DNA from 2 places in the Psychrilyobacter atlanticus DSM 19335 genome. Region 2 is predicted to be linked to the other one. Evidence: riboswitches for the same ligand, from Rfam matches in the RefSeq annotation. Region 2 holds a riboswitch; the other holds the start of a gene.
What was found. A riboswitch is a leader RNA that binds a small molecule or an ion and turns the genes downstream of it on or off. The one in region 2 is predicted to bind FMN.
Positions count from the first base shown of each region.

Region 1 (8,298 bases), 470 kb from region 2:
TAAAATTTGCTAATGAATTTAAAGAAATATATAAATCCTTAGGTATAAAATCAGAATTAGCAGTTATTGGTGGTGGATCTGATAGTAATATCTTAGCTTCAAACGGTTATAATTCTATTATAATTGGAGTAGGAATGTATAATGTACATACAGTGTATGAAACTTTAGATACTAGAGATTTATTTTACACAACAGAAGCAATTTTAACTTACATAAAAAAAAGGAGCTAAAATGAATAAACAAGAGTTAAAAAATAGAATTATAAAAACTATTGATGATAATCGGTACTCTATTATTGAAGCAGGAAGAAAGATTTATTCTACTCCTGAATTAGGCTACAGAGAAGTAGAAACAACAAAGACTGCGGTAACTTTCCTTAAAGAATTAGGGTTAGAAGTAGAGGAAAATATTGCTATTACTGGGTGTAGAGCAAGATTGAATCAGAACTCTATAGGACCTAAAATAGCCATCTTAGGAGAACTTGATTCTATATCTGTTACTAACCACCCAGATGCCAATGCTAACGGTAATATACATGCATGTGGTCATAATATTCAAATGGGTGGATTATTAGGTGCAGCTCTTGGACTTGTTAAATCAGGCATATTAGAAAAATTAGATGGAAAAATTGATATTATGGCAACTCCTGCTGAAGAGTTTATAGAACTAGAATATAGAGAGCAACTAAGATCAAAAGGTAAGATAAAATATTTTGGAGGCAAACAAGAGCTTATAAGTAGAGGAGCCTTTGATGATGTTAATATGTCTATAATGTTTCATTCTTTAGATCTAGGAGAAAACAACGCTTTAATTGGACCTGTAAGCAACGGTTTTATAGGTAAAAAAATAAAATTTATAGGAAAAGAATCCCATGCAGGTTCTGCTCCAGAAGATGGTATTAATGCATTAAATGCAGCAATGCTTGCTATAAATAACATTAATGCTCAAAGAGAAACTTTTAAAGATTCAGATAGAGTAAGAGTGCATCCCATTATTACTAAGGGAGGAGACATAGTCAACGTTATTCCTGCTGATGTAAGGATGGAAGCTTACGTAAGAGCTAGAACTATTGAAGGAATGTTGAGTTCAAATGTTAAAGTAAATAGAGCTCTTAAAGCTGGAGCAATGGCTGTAGGAGCAGATATTGAAATAACAGAAATCCCTGGGTATCTTCCAATATTAAAATATTCTGATATGGATAAGCATTTTAAAGAAAATCTTGAAAATTTAGGATTAAAGGGAAAAATTATAGAAGGTGGGGATTTTACAGGCTCTTTTGATTTCGGTGATGTTTCACATCTAATGCCTACGCTTCATCCTATGATAGGAGGTGTTAAAGGGGCTTTACATTCCGTTGATTTTAATATCATAGATGAAGATTTAGCATATATAGTCCCTGCTAAAGCAATGGCGATGACGGTAGTTGACCTTCTTTTCAATAACGCGGAATCCGCTAATAATATTTTAAATGATTTTAAGCCCGTAATGACTAAAACTCAATATCTTGAATTTATGGAAACAAATAATAAAGTTATCAAAAATTAAATATATTCTTAAATTCCTCTTATAACCTAGACTTTAACATTGTCTAAACTATAAGAGGATTTTTAATTTTTTTAGATACACTAAGATTCTATGGTAATATATACATATACACAATCTATAATTATGGAGGTTCCGATGAAAATAGGAATAATTGGTCCCAAAGATTCAGTAACTAAAGTTAAAACTATAATAAATAAAATTTTCCCAGAAATATTAATAAATATATATATAGAAGAAAAAATAATAGATGCACTTAAAGTTTTTGATAAGTGTCAAGATGAAAATGATGGAATCATCTTTACTGGAATTGGAGTAATGAAAAGTATTTTAAATTCTAATAAAGTTATCAAAAAAGAGTATGAATATATCCCTAGAAGTGGGTCTAGTATTTTTAAAGCTCTTTGGGAAATGAAACAATATGGAATACTTCCTAAAACAATTAGTATAGATGTAACTAGTGATTTTTTATTAAATGAAACTCTAGAAGAACTTGAGATATCCTTTGATAAAATTTATAGTCTTCCATATTCCTCGTTATTAAGTGAAGAAGAATATTTAGAATTCCATGAAAAAAGATATCTTTCAGGACAATCAGAAGCTATTATTACAGCCTATGGCTCTGTCTATACTTCTTTAAAAGAAAAAAAATACCCTGTATTTAGACTTTCTCCTACAAATATTCAAGTAAGAGAAACAGTAGAAAAATTAATTTCAAAAATTAAAACACAAATTATAAGTGACTCTGCAATTGCAGTACAAGTTATCAAATTAACTTCCCCTGCAACTTCTTTATGTCAATATGAGATGCAAAAAAATAAAGGATTTTTTGAAATAGACCTTTTAGAATACGTAAAAAAAATACAAGGTTCTCTCTTTAATTTTGGAAGGGACGAATATATTATATTTTCTACTCGTGGAGCAATTAAAAATAGAGAAAATATGATTGATTTTTTAGAAATATTAAAAATAAAAACAAAGTCAAACTTCACAATATTTACTGGAATAGGATATGGAAGCACATCATATATAGCTGAAATGTCTGCTAGAAAAGCTCTTAATAATTCAATTTCATATAATAAACCATCTTTGTTTATAATGGATGGAAATGAAGTTAGTGGGCCGATTGGAGAAAAAAGTGAACTTTTTTATGATATAAAGATATCAGATAAAAAAGTTATAAAAATAGCCGAAACTTCAGGCGTTAATGTATTACACATAGTAAAATTAATTTCTCTTTCTCAAAAAACTAAAAAAAATGAATTTGACTCTCAAGAAGTTGCAGCTTACCTTAATATTACAGAAAGAAGTGCCCGTAGAATATTGAAAAAACTAGTTGAAAATAATTTTGCAACTCTTTATGGTAAAGAAGCTCCAAAAGGCGGAGGTCGACCTAAAAATATTATTAAAATAAACATAATTTAACTTCAGAAAGTAAAAAAAGTTTTCCCTAATAAAATTTAATAAGGAGATTCAACTATGTCTTTAAAAATTAAAACAGAAAATCTAAAAATTTCATCTGCAAAAATAGGAGAAATTGAAAAAATAATACTTCTTGAAAATAAAGAAGAAAATAAAAAGTTTGTATGGCAAGGAACTTATGAAGAACATATAAAAGAAATAAATAGCTCTTCAGATTTTTTGCTTACATTTAAAGAATGCAAAAGTAAAAAAATAGTTGGTTTTTCACTTGTAAATATTAATAAAAAATCAAATGTTTTTGAATTAAGAAGAATAGTAATTTCTGAAAAAGGAAAAGGATATGGAAGAGAGTCTATATTTGGTTTAATGAATTATGCCTTTAATAAAAAAAATATAAATAGATTTTGGTTAGATGTTTATACAGATAATGTAGTAGCGATAGAATTATATAAAAAATTAGGCATGACATTTGAAGGAACTCTCAGAGAATCATATAAATCAGAAAGAGGATATCTTGATCAAATGATATTTTCTATATTAAAAAAAGAATTTAAAACAAAATATCAAAATACTAATATCATTAAGTAATAAAATTAAAAAGCAAAGAAAAAACTCTATTCTTTATTTTAAAAGGATGAAATGCTAAATTGATAACTAGAAAATCAAAAAGATCACCATATGTTAACTCTTTTTGGACTCTAAAAAATAAAAACACCTAGTCTCAAATATGATACTAGGTGTTTTTATTTAATAAACTTGTATATTTTTTTCCAAATTTTCTCCTTTTTCCATTTTTTCAATTGGTTTATTTATAGAAAATAAGATCAGACCTACTACAACCAACGCTACAGTGAATCCTAAAAATACCTGTAATGGGCCCAATTTATCCACAAAAAACTGCACATATCCGGAAGCTTTTGAGGCTAAGAATGTGCTTGCAAACCAAACTCCCATCATATTTATCCTGTAAATTTATTTATATATAAGTTTATATTAATTACTTTTCTAATAAATTTTTCATTCTTTTTTCTAATTCATCCAAAAGATCATGAAGACAGTCAATTTCTTTCTTGTCATTTTTTAATTTTAATTTTTTGTTCTTTATCAATTCATATCTTAAACGAAAAATTAAATCTAATTCTATTCCCATATCAACCTCTTTTCTTTATAAAAGTGACTTACTTTTGATTCTAATTAATTATAAATTTCTCATATATATTTTCAATTATAATAAGCTCTAATTTTTTTCTCCTTACCTTTAGTGATTGTTTTTTCATACATTATATGCTATAGAATTAAATTATTCTTTTCCTATTTACTACCTCAAATAAGCGCAGTTAAAAATAATGCCGATACCATTAATGAATATTAAAGAATAAATAAATAAATAAAAGTTCCTAAAAAATTAGGATCTTTTATTTATTTATTTATTTATTTATGAGGAGACAAACTCTGGCATATGTTTCTATCCACTTCCTTTACAAGTAACATACTCCCTAAAATTAAACAACTAACTACTAATCATTCTCATTCTTCATATCCACCTAATTAACTAGAGACACTCTCGCACACCAAGGGGTGAGAAAAATAGAGGAATATTAATTTATTTTCCTTTTGGATATAATATCACGTTGATTTTTTATTTAGAAAAAAACCACCTATTCAAACTTATTGAATAGGTGGTTTATATATTTAGTTTGTTTTTAATTTAGTTATCTTAATTATAGAAAAAATCATAATACTCATACTCACCCATTGAAATGGAGATAAGATACTTCCATTGAATAGGTAGTCAAATAAGATACTTGAGATAGGGAATGAAAGTTCACAAATTGTAGCTACATTTGCTTTTACATGTCTCAATCCATAATAATATATAAATGCTGCTCCACTTCCACTTGTCAATCCAATAATTATAAATATTTGCCAGTTAAGGGTAGTTATTTTAGAAAACTGACCAAAATTATTACTTAAAACATTTACAACTGCAAGAATCAGTGTTGTAAGCCCATACCTGAAGAATAATGTCTGTTTATGCGTAATTGTTGAAACCATTCTTTTCCCAAAAACGGTAGAACTACCAAAGGCAAAAGCTGCAACTATAGCATACATAGATGCTTCTAACATATTTTGATGTTCAATAGAGAACGGATTACTAAATTCAAAAGTTAAAAAATATCCTGCTGTTAAAGCTAACATAGCCCATACCACAAATTTTTTAGCAATTTTCTCTTTGAGGATAAACCTAGCTAAAACAATGGCAAATACCGGCTGTAATTTTTGTAGAAGTGTTACTATTGTCAGATGCTGAAAATTTAATAAAAACAGTGCTTTTACAATGGATAATGTCCCTATGACTCCTCCAAAGAGTGCAACTAATGTCATAAATATATAGTCATACTTAGTAAACTTTTTTAATGCTTTATATTCCTTATAAAATATAAAGTTCATTCCTATAAATGGCAGCAGGTGAAGCATAAACACCACAAATTTTGTATCCAGGTTATATAGACGAGGTGTCAGTACTATCCCATCTAATCCCCATAAACTTGCTGCTATAACTATTGCCAATCCACCTATTTTGCTTTTTCTTTCGTCCATTTCTTTCTTCCTCCTAATAAAAAATACCCCAAGTAAACTTAGGGCATTAAAATTTAGGATATTTATTCCGATTTTTTTAATAACTTCTATCATCCAGACTATACTGTCGGTATCAGAATTTCACTGATTCAGCCTAAGCTCGCGGACTATCACCGCCGGTAGGGAATCAAACCCTGCCCCGAAGTTTTATATAATTTATAATTGATTATAAACCATATCAATTTACTCTGTCAACATTATTTATTGTAATAGGTCATAGCCTCCGGAAGATATCTCTCAATATCTGCTATCCTGTGTTCATGGGATGGGTGAGTGCTCATAAATTCATTTCCCTCATTTTTACTAAGTTCTGACATTCTTTTCCAAAATTCTATTGCTTCCTTGGGATCATATCCTGCCATAGCCATGAATATAAGTCCCAACCTATCTGCTTCTAATTCATGTTTTCTGGAATAACTCAAGATTCCCAAGTTGGTTCCTACTCCATACGCCTGAAGTGCTAAATCACTTGAAACAGGTATCTCCACATTGGATAAACCTAAATTTAAAAGGTTAGCGCCTGTTTGTACAGCCATTTGATGACTCAACCTTTCAGAACCATGTCTAGCCACTGCATGTGCTACCTCATGCCCCATAACCACTGCTATTCCAAGTTCATCTTCTGTTATAGGCAGGATTCCAGTATAAAAAGCAACTTTTCCTCCAGGCATACACCAAGCATTTACCTCTTTCCCCTCAACCAGATTAAATTTCCATTCATATCCCTCAAGAAGTTCTTCCTGTCCTTTCCCTTTAAAGTATAACTCCACAGCTGCAGATATATTTTTTCCAACTTTTTTTACCAATTCAGAATTTTTATTGTTTAAAGGTCTATTTTCCTTTAAAAAATCCTGATATTGTTTTTCACTGGATACAATGATCTCACTTTCATCTACCAGCATCAATTGATTCCTTTCTGTAACAGGAACATTACTACAAGATATTATAAACATTAAACTAAATAATAACATTAATTTCTTCATTTTCTTCCTCCCTAGTTCTCTTTTTCTTCTGATTATCTATCAAATAATTTTACAAATATTTCTAAATTCCCATAGAAATGGATGTGTGGGTATCCTGCAATGATCTTATCCTTTTTATAGCCGCACGACCACATCCTACCGTTCTTTTTCTTCAGCTCAAAATATAAATCTTTTTCATCTATATCATAGAGGTCTGAATAGTGAAATTCATGGCATCTCCCGGTTACTCCATCTTTACTCTCATAATCTACATATCCAAATCTTTTGATATTGAGTCTAGATTTCATCTCTACCTTTATATCTAGCAATCCACACATAGGATCAAAGTCACCATCTAACTGCTTTATTCCCTTTGTAAGGTACATGAACCCCCCACACTCAGCATAGATAGGTATCTTCTTGGAAGCTTTGCTTATATCATCCATCATAGAGATATTCTCATATAGTTTTTTACTGAATATCTCTGGATATCCTCCACCTAAATATATATAATCTAAATCAGGGGGCAGATGTGAATCATTTGTAGGAGAAAATTCTACTATCTCCATACCTGTATATTCCATAAGTTTTAAGTTTTCAGAGTAATAAAATGAAAATGCTCTGTCCTTTGCTACTCCTACCCTTTTCCCTTTGAATCTATCTTTTAGGTATTCTGCTGGATTTTTAAACTCCTGGGCCTCATTCCCGTCTTCTGCAATCTCTAATATCTTGTCTAAATCTATATATTTTCTTGCCATATCCTTTAATATCTCTATCTTTTCATTCAAGTCCTCTATCTCGCTGGCCTGCTGCAACCCAAGATGACGTTCCCCTATAGATACCCTTTCATCCTTTGGAAAGTATCCTACACATGCTATTTCAGTATATCTCTCTATCCCTTCCTTTAAAAGGTTATACAATGCCTCACTTCCGACATTATTTAATATAACTCCCCTTATCTTTACTCTGGGATCCAGATGTTTAAATCCAAGTACCGTAGCTGCAATACTAGTAGAAGTCCCCTTCCCGCTGACTACTAATATTACAGGGATATCCAAGACACGGGATAGGTGGGCACTGCTATAGTTATCCAGCTCATGGTTCAAACCATCATAAAGGCCCATAACTCCCTCTATTACACTGATATTTTTAGTATTTTTAGAAAATATATATTTTACTGCATCTTCACCCATCATAAAAAGGTCCAAGTTATTAGATGGGTTTTTAGTTATAAATTCATGAAATTTTGGATCGATATAATCAGGCCCTGCCTTAAATGGAGAGACTCCTTCTAAAGCACCCATTATAGCTGTACTGATTGTTGTTTTCCCGGCTCCACTGGATGTTCCTGCAATAAGTATTTTTTTCATTTTTCCCCCTATTCTAAAAAGATATCTCACTTTCTAAATTTTAATACTAAAATTATACAATTCCTTGGAAATTTTTGCAAAGATAATAATAAAAAGCAAATGACGTTCCATTTATGTAAGCATAATTTAGTTCTTGTAGGTATCACTTCTTATACAATAAAAAATGAAGGACAATCAGCCCTTCATTTTAATTTTCTTATTTTAACACACTTATTAATCTACTTCTTTAAATAGTAGTTATAAAGAGTTCTTACTATTTGTCCAGTACCACCATGAGTATAATAACCATATGGTGCATCTGCACACGATGTTCCTGCAATATCAAGATGCATCCAAGGAGTCTCTCCTACAAATTCCTCTAT
Region 1 covers NZ_KE384548.1:738,928-747,225, forward strand. The annotation lists gene K337_RS0115300 (M20/M25/M40 family metallo-hydrolase) at 1-230, shown strand, start outside; gene K337_RS0115305 (amidohydrolase) at 232-1,545, shown strand; gene K337_RS0115310 (hypothetical protein) at 1,681-2,967, shown strand; gene K337_RS19415 (GNAT family N-acetyltransferase) at 3,022-3,552, shown strand; gene K337_RS0115320 (hypothetical protein) at 3,712-3,918, opposite strand; gene K337_RS20020 (hypothetical protein) at 3,962-4,114, opposite strand; gene K337_RS0115330 (DMT family transporter) at 4,657-5,565, opposite strand; FMN riboswitch at 5,643-5,755, opposite strand; gene K337_RS0115335 (M48 family metallopeptidase) at 5,802-6,587, opposite strand; gene K337_RS0115340 (cobyrinic acid a,c-diamide synthase CobB) at 6,620-7,936, opposite strand; gene K337_RS0115345 (leucyl aminopeptidase) at 8,155-8,298, opposite strand, start outside.
Region 1: linked by a shared signal. The riboswitch ahead of K337_RS0115330 (DMT family transporter) and the one ahead of ribH (6,7-dimethyl-8-ribityllumazine synthase) in region 2 are both predicted to bind FMN.

Region 2 (8,298 bases):
CTATGATGAAAATATCTGATATAGGAACAGATAAAGAAACAATAATGGAGTATGAATATTAGAAGGAAAAAATAGAGGGAATATGATATAATATAATAAATTGTTCATATAAAATAGCAGAAGAGGAGATTTATGTGCATTTATTAGATGGAATTATATGTGGAATGATACTTTCATTACCTTTTGGTCCACTAGCTATATATTGCATGGAAAAGACACTATCTGAAGGAAGGTATAAGGGTTTTATATCCTCTTTAGGAATGATAACAGTAGATGTTTTTTACGGGCTTATTGCATTGTTTGGATTTAGATATGTAGAAGGTTTATTACGTGACTATCAAATAGAAATAAAGGTAGTATCTGGAATATTAATATTAGGATTAGGATATAAAATTTTTAGAAACAGAAAAGAGATAAAAAATATTGTAGAAGAAGATCACTTTGGTTATATAAGATCTTATGTAACAACTATTCTAGTGGCATTTGCTAACCCACTTTCGATCTTTACCTTTATAGGTCTTTTTGCAATTTTAGGTGTATCTACAGATGTAAAACACATTAGTTTAAAAATTGCTTTGGGAATACTAATCGGTGGAGGAACCCAGTGGTTTGGAATAACAGGGGCATTATCTCATTATAGAAAAAAAATAACATTTAAAACTTTAGAAACATTGAGGCATTATGCCAGTGTAATAATTATGTTAGGTGGAGTGGCAATCACTCTGTCATCATTTATAAAAAACTAAGATATAGCTTTTTCCTATAATCTTAAAAAGGAGTAGTGAAATGGTAAAAAATTTAGATTCATACTTAAAGTATGATCCAAAGAATGAAAATGTAACAATAGCAGTAGCAATGAGTGGAGGAGTAGATTCTTCAACAGTGGCTTACCTGTTAAAAAAACAAGGATACAAAGTTTTTGGAATCACAATGGAGGTCTGGACCAGTGGATCAGCATGCAGTACAAATATAGACTTAAGTGATGCAAAAAAAGTATGTGATGATCTAGGAATAGAACATCATATGATTAACTTAGGAGACGAATTCAAAGACATAGTGGTAGACAGTTTTGTAAACGACTATATGGAAGGAAGAACTCCTAATCCATGCATGGTGTGCAATAGACATATTAAGTTTGGAAGATTAGTACAATCAGCATTATCTCATGGAGCTGACTTTATAGCTACCGGGCATTATGCTAAGATAGAAAATGGTCTGTTGAAAATAGGTGACGATCCAAATAAAGACCAGGTATATTTTCTGTCTCAAATGAGAAAAGAAAATATAAAAAAATTAATGTTCCCAATAGGAGATCTTGAGAAACCTCAGGTAAGAGAATTAGCCGAACTATTAAATATCAGAGTATATGCAAAGAAAGACAGTCAAGAGATCTGTTTTGTAGAGGATGGTAAATTAGGCGAATTCTTAAATGAACTGACAGATGGGAAAGCTACATCTGAAGGGGAGATTGTAACAACAGATGGAAAGATAATCGGTAAGCATAGAGGAGTTAGTTTTTATACTATTGGACAGAGAAAAGGGTTAGGAATCAGTTACCCGACACCACTTTATGTTATTCAAATAGATAGCAAAAAAAATCGTTTGATAGTTGGAAATAATGAAGAGTTATTTAGTTCATATTTGATAGCTAACAAAATAAATCTTTTGGGATGCGAAATGATAGAAGATTTAAAAAGTATGAAATTAAAAGCAAAGACTAGATCTAGAGATAAATTTCATCCTTGTAGTGTAAAGGTTTTAGAAAATGACAAGATAAAGATAGACTTCACTGAGGAGAAGGTTAGAGCCATAACTCCAGGACAAGGTGTGGTACTTTATAATTACGATGGTGAAGTCATGGCCAGTGGATTCATAGTTAAATAAAAGAATCAAAAAGATAAAAATTATTTGAAATAATAAAGCCCAAGTCTTTAGACTTGGGCTTTTAAAATTAAAAAAATTAAGAACTAAATAATATTTGGCCGCTACTGTCTAGGGCCATGATAATTTTCATAGGATCATAATCACCAAAACTTTGATTCCAAGATATTATAGATGCTAGAAGTAATGTTTTGTTGTTAAATTTTTGCATTATTTTTTCACCCTTTTTTAATATAAGAAACACTTTCAACTTATACACCTCCTCAAAATAATTGTGATAATAACTCCTTAATAGAGTATACCACCTATATGGATAGAAAAAAATTAAAACTTCATTAAAAGTTTTATAAATTTACATCTTATAAATTAATTTTTTTTAATGTTTGTAGTTACTTTATTAGACGTAAAAAATATAAAAAAGTTTAAAAAAAGTTATTTATGTCTTTTTTTTGAATTATTTATAAAAAATGTTTGACAAAGAGAGAAAATTAAGGATATAATCAATTATAAAATTGAATAGAAACTTCGGGGCAGGGTGTGATTCCCTACCGGCGGTTATAGTCCGCGAGCGTAAGCTGAACTAGTGAAATTCTAGTACCGACAGTATAGTCTGGATGATAGAAGTTATTTAATAAAATTTTAATTTATAGTTTAAAATGTTTTTCCTTTATGGGGTATTCTGAAATAGAACCATATGGAAGTCTTTTTTTAGGAAAGTATAAATTAAAAAAATTATTAGAAGTCTAAAGCCTCAAGTAAAACTTGAGGCTTTTTTTATTATCTAAGAATCTTTAGAGAAAAATTCTGATGTGGTAAAAAATTATTAAAATATAAATTTGGCTAATCTGGATGCAACGTCACGTTGCTTTTTTATAAAAAAAATAAAATATATGGGGGAAAAAAATCATGAAAACATTTGAAGGAAATTTTAACGGAGAGAATATCAGAGTAGGAATAGTATGCGGGAGATTCAATGAATTTATCACTTCTAAATTATTAGGAGGAGCTAAGGATGCTCTAGTTAGACATGGTGTAAATGTTGAAAATATAGATGCGGCATGGGTTCCAGGAGTGTTTGAAATGCCATTGATAGCTAAAAAAATGGTAGAAACTAAAAAATATGACGCAGTAATAGCTCTAGGAGCAGTAATAAAAGGATCAACACCTCATTTTGATTATGTATGTGCAGAAGTATCTAAAGGAATAGCAACTGTATCAATGGATTCAGGAATCCCTGTAATCTTTGGAGTTTTAACAACGAATACAATTGAGCAGGCTATAGAAAGAGCTGGAACTAAAGCAGGAAATAAAGGTTTTGATGCAGGAGTATCGGCTATCGAGATGGTAAACTTAATCCAAACAATAGGATAAAACCTTAAAAATATAGTCAGAGAAGAAGAACTATAAACATAAAGAGCACTGAGGAAGGGAGTTAATTATGGTGAATTTAGATGAAAAATATATGGAGTTAGCCCTGGAACTGGCAGCCTTAGGAGAGGGAGATGTAAATCCAAATCCTATGGTAGGATCAGTAGTTGTAAAAGATGGGGAAATAATCGGAAGAGGCTACCACAAAAAATACGGTGGTCCCCATGCAGAAGTTTTTGCATTAGAAGAAGCAGGGAAAAGAGCTGAAGGCGCTACAATATATGTAACTTTGGAACCATGTTCCCATTATGGGAAGACCCCTCCTTGTGCTGAAAAGATAGTTAAAATGGGAATTAAACGATGTGTAATCGCAACTTTAGATCCCAATCCATTGGTAGCTGGGAAAGGTGTTAAACTTTTAGAAGAAGCAGGAATAGAGGTAAAAATTAATGTTTTAAAAAATACAGCCTTAAAACAAAATGTTGTTTTCTTTAAATATATAGAGAAAAAAATTCCTTATTTATTTTTAAAGTGCGCTATTACCCTAGATGGAAAAATAGCTACTGAAAGTGGAGATTCTAAATGGATCTCTAATGAGATATCGAGGGAAAGAGTACAGAGGTTACGACATAAATATATGGGGATAATGGTAGGGATAAATACACTATTAGGAGATAACCCAAGGCTCAATGCAAGGATAGACGGTGGGAATAATCCCCATAGAATCGTCATAGATCCCGGTTTAAAAACTCCAGAGGACTATAATTTTATTCAAAATAACAGGGATAATAAATCTATAATAGTTACCTCTAAAGAAAATATCGATAGTGAAAAGCATCTAAAATTTGAAAAGAAATATAATGTGAAATTTATATTTTTAGATGGAAATAGATTTTTAATGACAGAGATATTGGAAAAAATAGGAAAAATAGGGATAGATTCTATACTTTTAGAAGGTGGGAATTCTATGATATCTATGGCTTTTAAAGAAAAAGCTTTAGATGGAGGAGAGATATTTATTGCTCCAAAAATCACAGGAGACAATAATGCCATCCCATTTGTAAGTGGATTTAAGATAGGAAATATGAAAGAAAGTATAGAATTAAAAGAGGCAAAGTTTAGAATCTATGGAGATAATGTAGCAATAGAATTTAGTTTATAAGGAGTAAAATTATGTTTACAGGATTAGTAGAGGAGATGGGGGAAGTAATCGGTCTGGAAACAGGAGATCTTTCACTTAAAATAACACTGAGGTGTAAAAAAGTACTTGAAGGGGCGAAATTAGGAGACAGTATTGCTACTAATGGAACCTGTCTGACTGCTACTAAGATAGGCAGCGATTATTTCGAGGCTGACATAATGCATGAAAGTGTGAAAAGAACCAACCTGAAAAGATTGAAGGTTGGAGATCGGGTAAACTTAGAAAAATCTATAACTTTGGCCACTCCTTTAGGAGGGCATCTGGTAACAGGTGATGTAGACGGTGAAGGAATGATATCTAATATCTATTCCGATGGAATAGCAAAAATCTATGTAGTAAAGATTGAGTCACGACTTATGAAATATGTTGTTGAAAAGGGGAGAATTACCCTGGATGGTGCCAGTCTGACTGTAGTAGATTTTGGAGATGATTTCTTAAGTGTATCACTAATTCCTCACACCCAGGAGATGATAACTTTGGGAAGTAAAAGTGTAGGAGATCATCTAAATGTAGAGACCGATTTAATCGGAAAATATGTAGAGAGAATGATGAACTTTAAAGAAAAAGCAGATGTTGAAAAGAAAAGTAATATCACAGAAGGTTTTTTAGCTGAAAATGGCTTTTATTAAAGCTTAGTAATTACTAAATATCAGTTTTCACCAGCAATAATTTCGACTTGTTATGAAAACTAAATTTTGAAATCAATAAAAAAGTTGTATTAAAAAAATTGAAAAAGGGGAGAATAACTATGTTAGATAATATAAAAGATGCAATTGAAGATATAAAACAAGGAAAGATGATAATAGTAGTAGATGATGAAGACAGAGAAAATGAAGGAGATATAGTAATGGCTGCCGATATGGTATCCTATGATGCGATTAATTTTATGGCTACTCATGCCAGAGGACTTACTTGTGTCCCAATGGATAGAGCAAGAGCTAAGGAATTAAAGTTAGATCAAATGGTCGGGAACAATACCGATCCCCATGGAACAGCCTTTACAGTATCTGTGGATTCAAAAGATACTACTACAGGAATATCTATCAGAGACAGGGTGCAGACTATAAAAGATCTATCTGATAGAAATAAAGGTGCTGATGACTTTAATAGGCCAGGACATCTATTTCCCCTTGTAGCAAAAGATGGAGGAGTTTTGATCAGAAATGGTCATACTGAAGCATCTGTAGATTTTGCACGTTTAGCAGGGTTAAAACCAATGGGTGTAATCTGTGAAATTTTAAAAGATGACGGTACCATGGCAAGATTAGATGATTTAAAAACATTTGCTAAAAAGCATAATTTAAAACTTGTAAGTATAGAAGATCTTATAAAATACAGGAAAGAAAATGATGTTTTAGTAAATGAAGTTGCAGTAGCAAAGATGCCTACACAATGGGGTGAATTTAACCTTCATGCCTATGAAAATTGTTTGGATGATAAGGAACATATTGCCTTAGTAAAAGGAGATGTAAAGGGTAAAGAAGAGGTATTGGTAAGGATACATTCTGAATGTTTTACAGGAGATGTATTGGGATCTCGTAGATGTGACTGTGGTTCCCAACTACATAAGGCTATGAAAACTATAGATGGAAAAGAAGAGGGAGTTATCCTATATCTTCGTCAGGAAGGAAGAGGAATAGGTCTTTATAACAAGATGAAAGCCTATAATCTGCAGGACGAAGGATTAGATACTGTGGAAGCTAATGAAAAACTTGGATTTGAAGCAGATCTAAGAGATTATGTATTAGGATCTCAGATATTGAAAGATTTAGGAGTAAAATCAGTTAAACTTATGACAAATAATCCTAAGAAGATAGAGGGATTAAAATCTTATGGGATAGATGTTGTAGAGAGAGAAAATATCGAAATTACACCTAATGAGGAGAATAAAAGATATTTAAAAACTAAGAAAGAAAAATTAGACCATATGCTGGAAAAGGTATAAAATCGATCTCATTGATAAATAAAAAAGACAGATATTTTTTAAATGTCTGTCTTTTTATCTATATACTTATATATTCCTTGTTTTTTCTAAATATCTTCTAGAGGCTATTTTTATAAAGTTATTTTTGATTCCCTCTGTTAGCAGGCCTCCTACAACCTTATTATCTGTATAATCAAGATGTTTTTTCAATAAAATTTCCAATATTTCCAGATCATTTTCATTGATATCAAAACATTCTACCATATCCATATTTATGTTGGATTCTAAATAGTTTTCTTTCAACAGGTAAGCAACTCCTCCACTCATTCCTGCTCCAAAGTTATTTCCTGTACTTCCCAAGATAACAACATGTCCTCCAGTCATATACTCACAGCCATGGTTTCCTATACCTTCTACCACAGCAGAAGCTCCAGAATTTCTTACTGCAAATCGTTCTCCAGCGCTGCCATTTAAGTATAATTCTCCTCCAGTAGCTCCATATAATACTGTGTTCCCGGCAATACATCCCATATTAGATGAATAATCTACCTCTTCTGGTTTTTTAATTATAATTGTTCCTCCAGAGAGACCTTTGGCTACATAGTCATTCCCATAACCTTCTAAGGTTATCTTCTGCCCCTCTACGGCAAAGGCACCAAAACTCTGTCCCGAATATCCCCTGAGGTTTATGTTTAAATTTGTTTTCCCGTCATTATGGAAAGCTTCTAATTGAGCTTTTCCAGCTACTGTAGTTCCAAAAGATCTGTTTGTATTATCAATTATTCCATGATATTCCAAGTTCCCATGATTTGAGTTCTGACAAATCATTTTATTTAGAGGATCTACTGTGTTTATATTTCCACAGTATTCTTTTTTACTTCTAACCTCTCTGAAGATAGGATCAAAATTCAGCTTAGATCTTTTATATCCAGAGCTTAAATCAGAAGATAACAAGGAAGATTTACCAAGTATTTCTTCAATACTTTTAGCTCCTATAGATGCCAGTAGTTCCCTTACTTCAGATGCTATAAACTTTAAATATGTAAGGATATCTTCAGGTGATCCGGTAAATTTTTCTCTCAATTCTTCTTTCTGAGTTGTAATTCCTACAGGACATGAATTGGTATGGCATCTTCTACAGAAGATACAGCCTTCAGCCACAAGAAGTCCACTACCAAAAGCATATTCATCTGCTCCTAAAAGAGCTGCAACAATAATGTCATATCCTGTTTTTATCCCACCGTCTACTTGGAGTTTAACCAGATCTCTCAGATCATTTTCACATAAAACTTTATGGGTGTCTGATAGTCCAAGTTCCCATGGAGTAGCTGTAAATTTCATAGATGAAGAAACTGCTGCACCTGTTCCTCCGTCAAATCCTGATATAACTACCTTATCGGCTCCTGCCTTTACAGTCCCGCTGGCTATTATTCCAACACCTTTTTCACTGGCCAGTTTCACACTTACCTTAGCATCAGTATTCAAATTTTTTAGATCAAATATCAGCTGAGCCAGATCTTCTATAGAATAGATATCATGGTGGGGAGGAGGAGAGATAAGATCTGTCCCCGGAACTGTATTTCTTACTTTTCCAATGGAATCACTGACTTTATGTCCCGGAAGATGTCCACCTTCTCCAGGCTTTGCTCCCTGGGCCATCTTTATCTGAAGTTCTTTGGCATGCATAAGATAATTTGCTGTTACACCAAACCTACCACTGGCAATCTGTTTAACTTGGGAGATTCTGTTATCTTTTAATCTTTCTATATCTTCTCCACCTTCACCGGAATTTGACATAGCTCCAATGGAGTTAAAGGCTATAGCGATAGTTTCGTGAGCTTCCTTGGAGAGAGCTCCAAAAGACATGGCTCCTGCTACAAATCTTTTTAGTATATTTTCCTCCGATTCCACCTGGGATAATGAG
Region 2 covers NZ_KE384548.1:272,409-280,706, forward strand. The annotation lists gene K337_RS0113070 (hypothetical protein) at 1-62, shown strand, start outside; gene K337_RS0113075 (LysE family translocator) at 135-746, shown strand; gene mnmA (tRNA 2-thiouridine(34) synthase MnmA) at 787-1,884, shown strand; gene K337_RS19925 (hypothetical protein) at 1,961-2,131, opposite strand; FMN riboswitch at 2,399-2,511, shown strand; gene ribH (6,7-dimethyl-8-ribityllumazine synthase) at 2,788-3,252, shown strand; gene ribD (bifunctional diaminohydroxyphosphoribosylaminopyrimidine deaminase/5-amino-6-(5-phosphoribosylamino)uracil reductase RibD) at 3,320-4,411, shown strand; gene K337_RS0113100 (riboflavin synthase) at 4,423-5,079, shown strand; gene K337_RS0113105 (bifunctional 3,4-dihydroxy-2-butanone-4-phosphate synthase/GTP cyclohydrolase II) at 5,199-6,395, shown strand; gene gltB (glutamate synthase large subunit) at 6,462-8,298, opposite strand, start outside.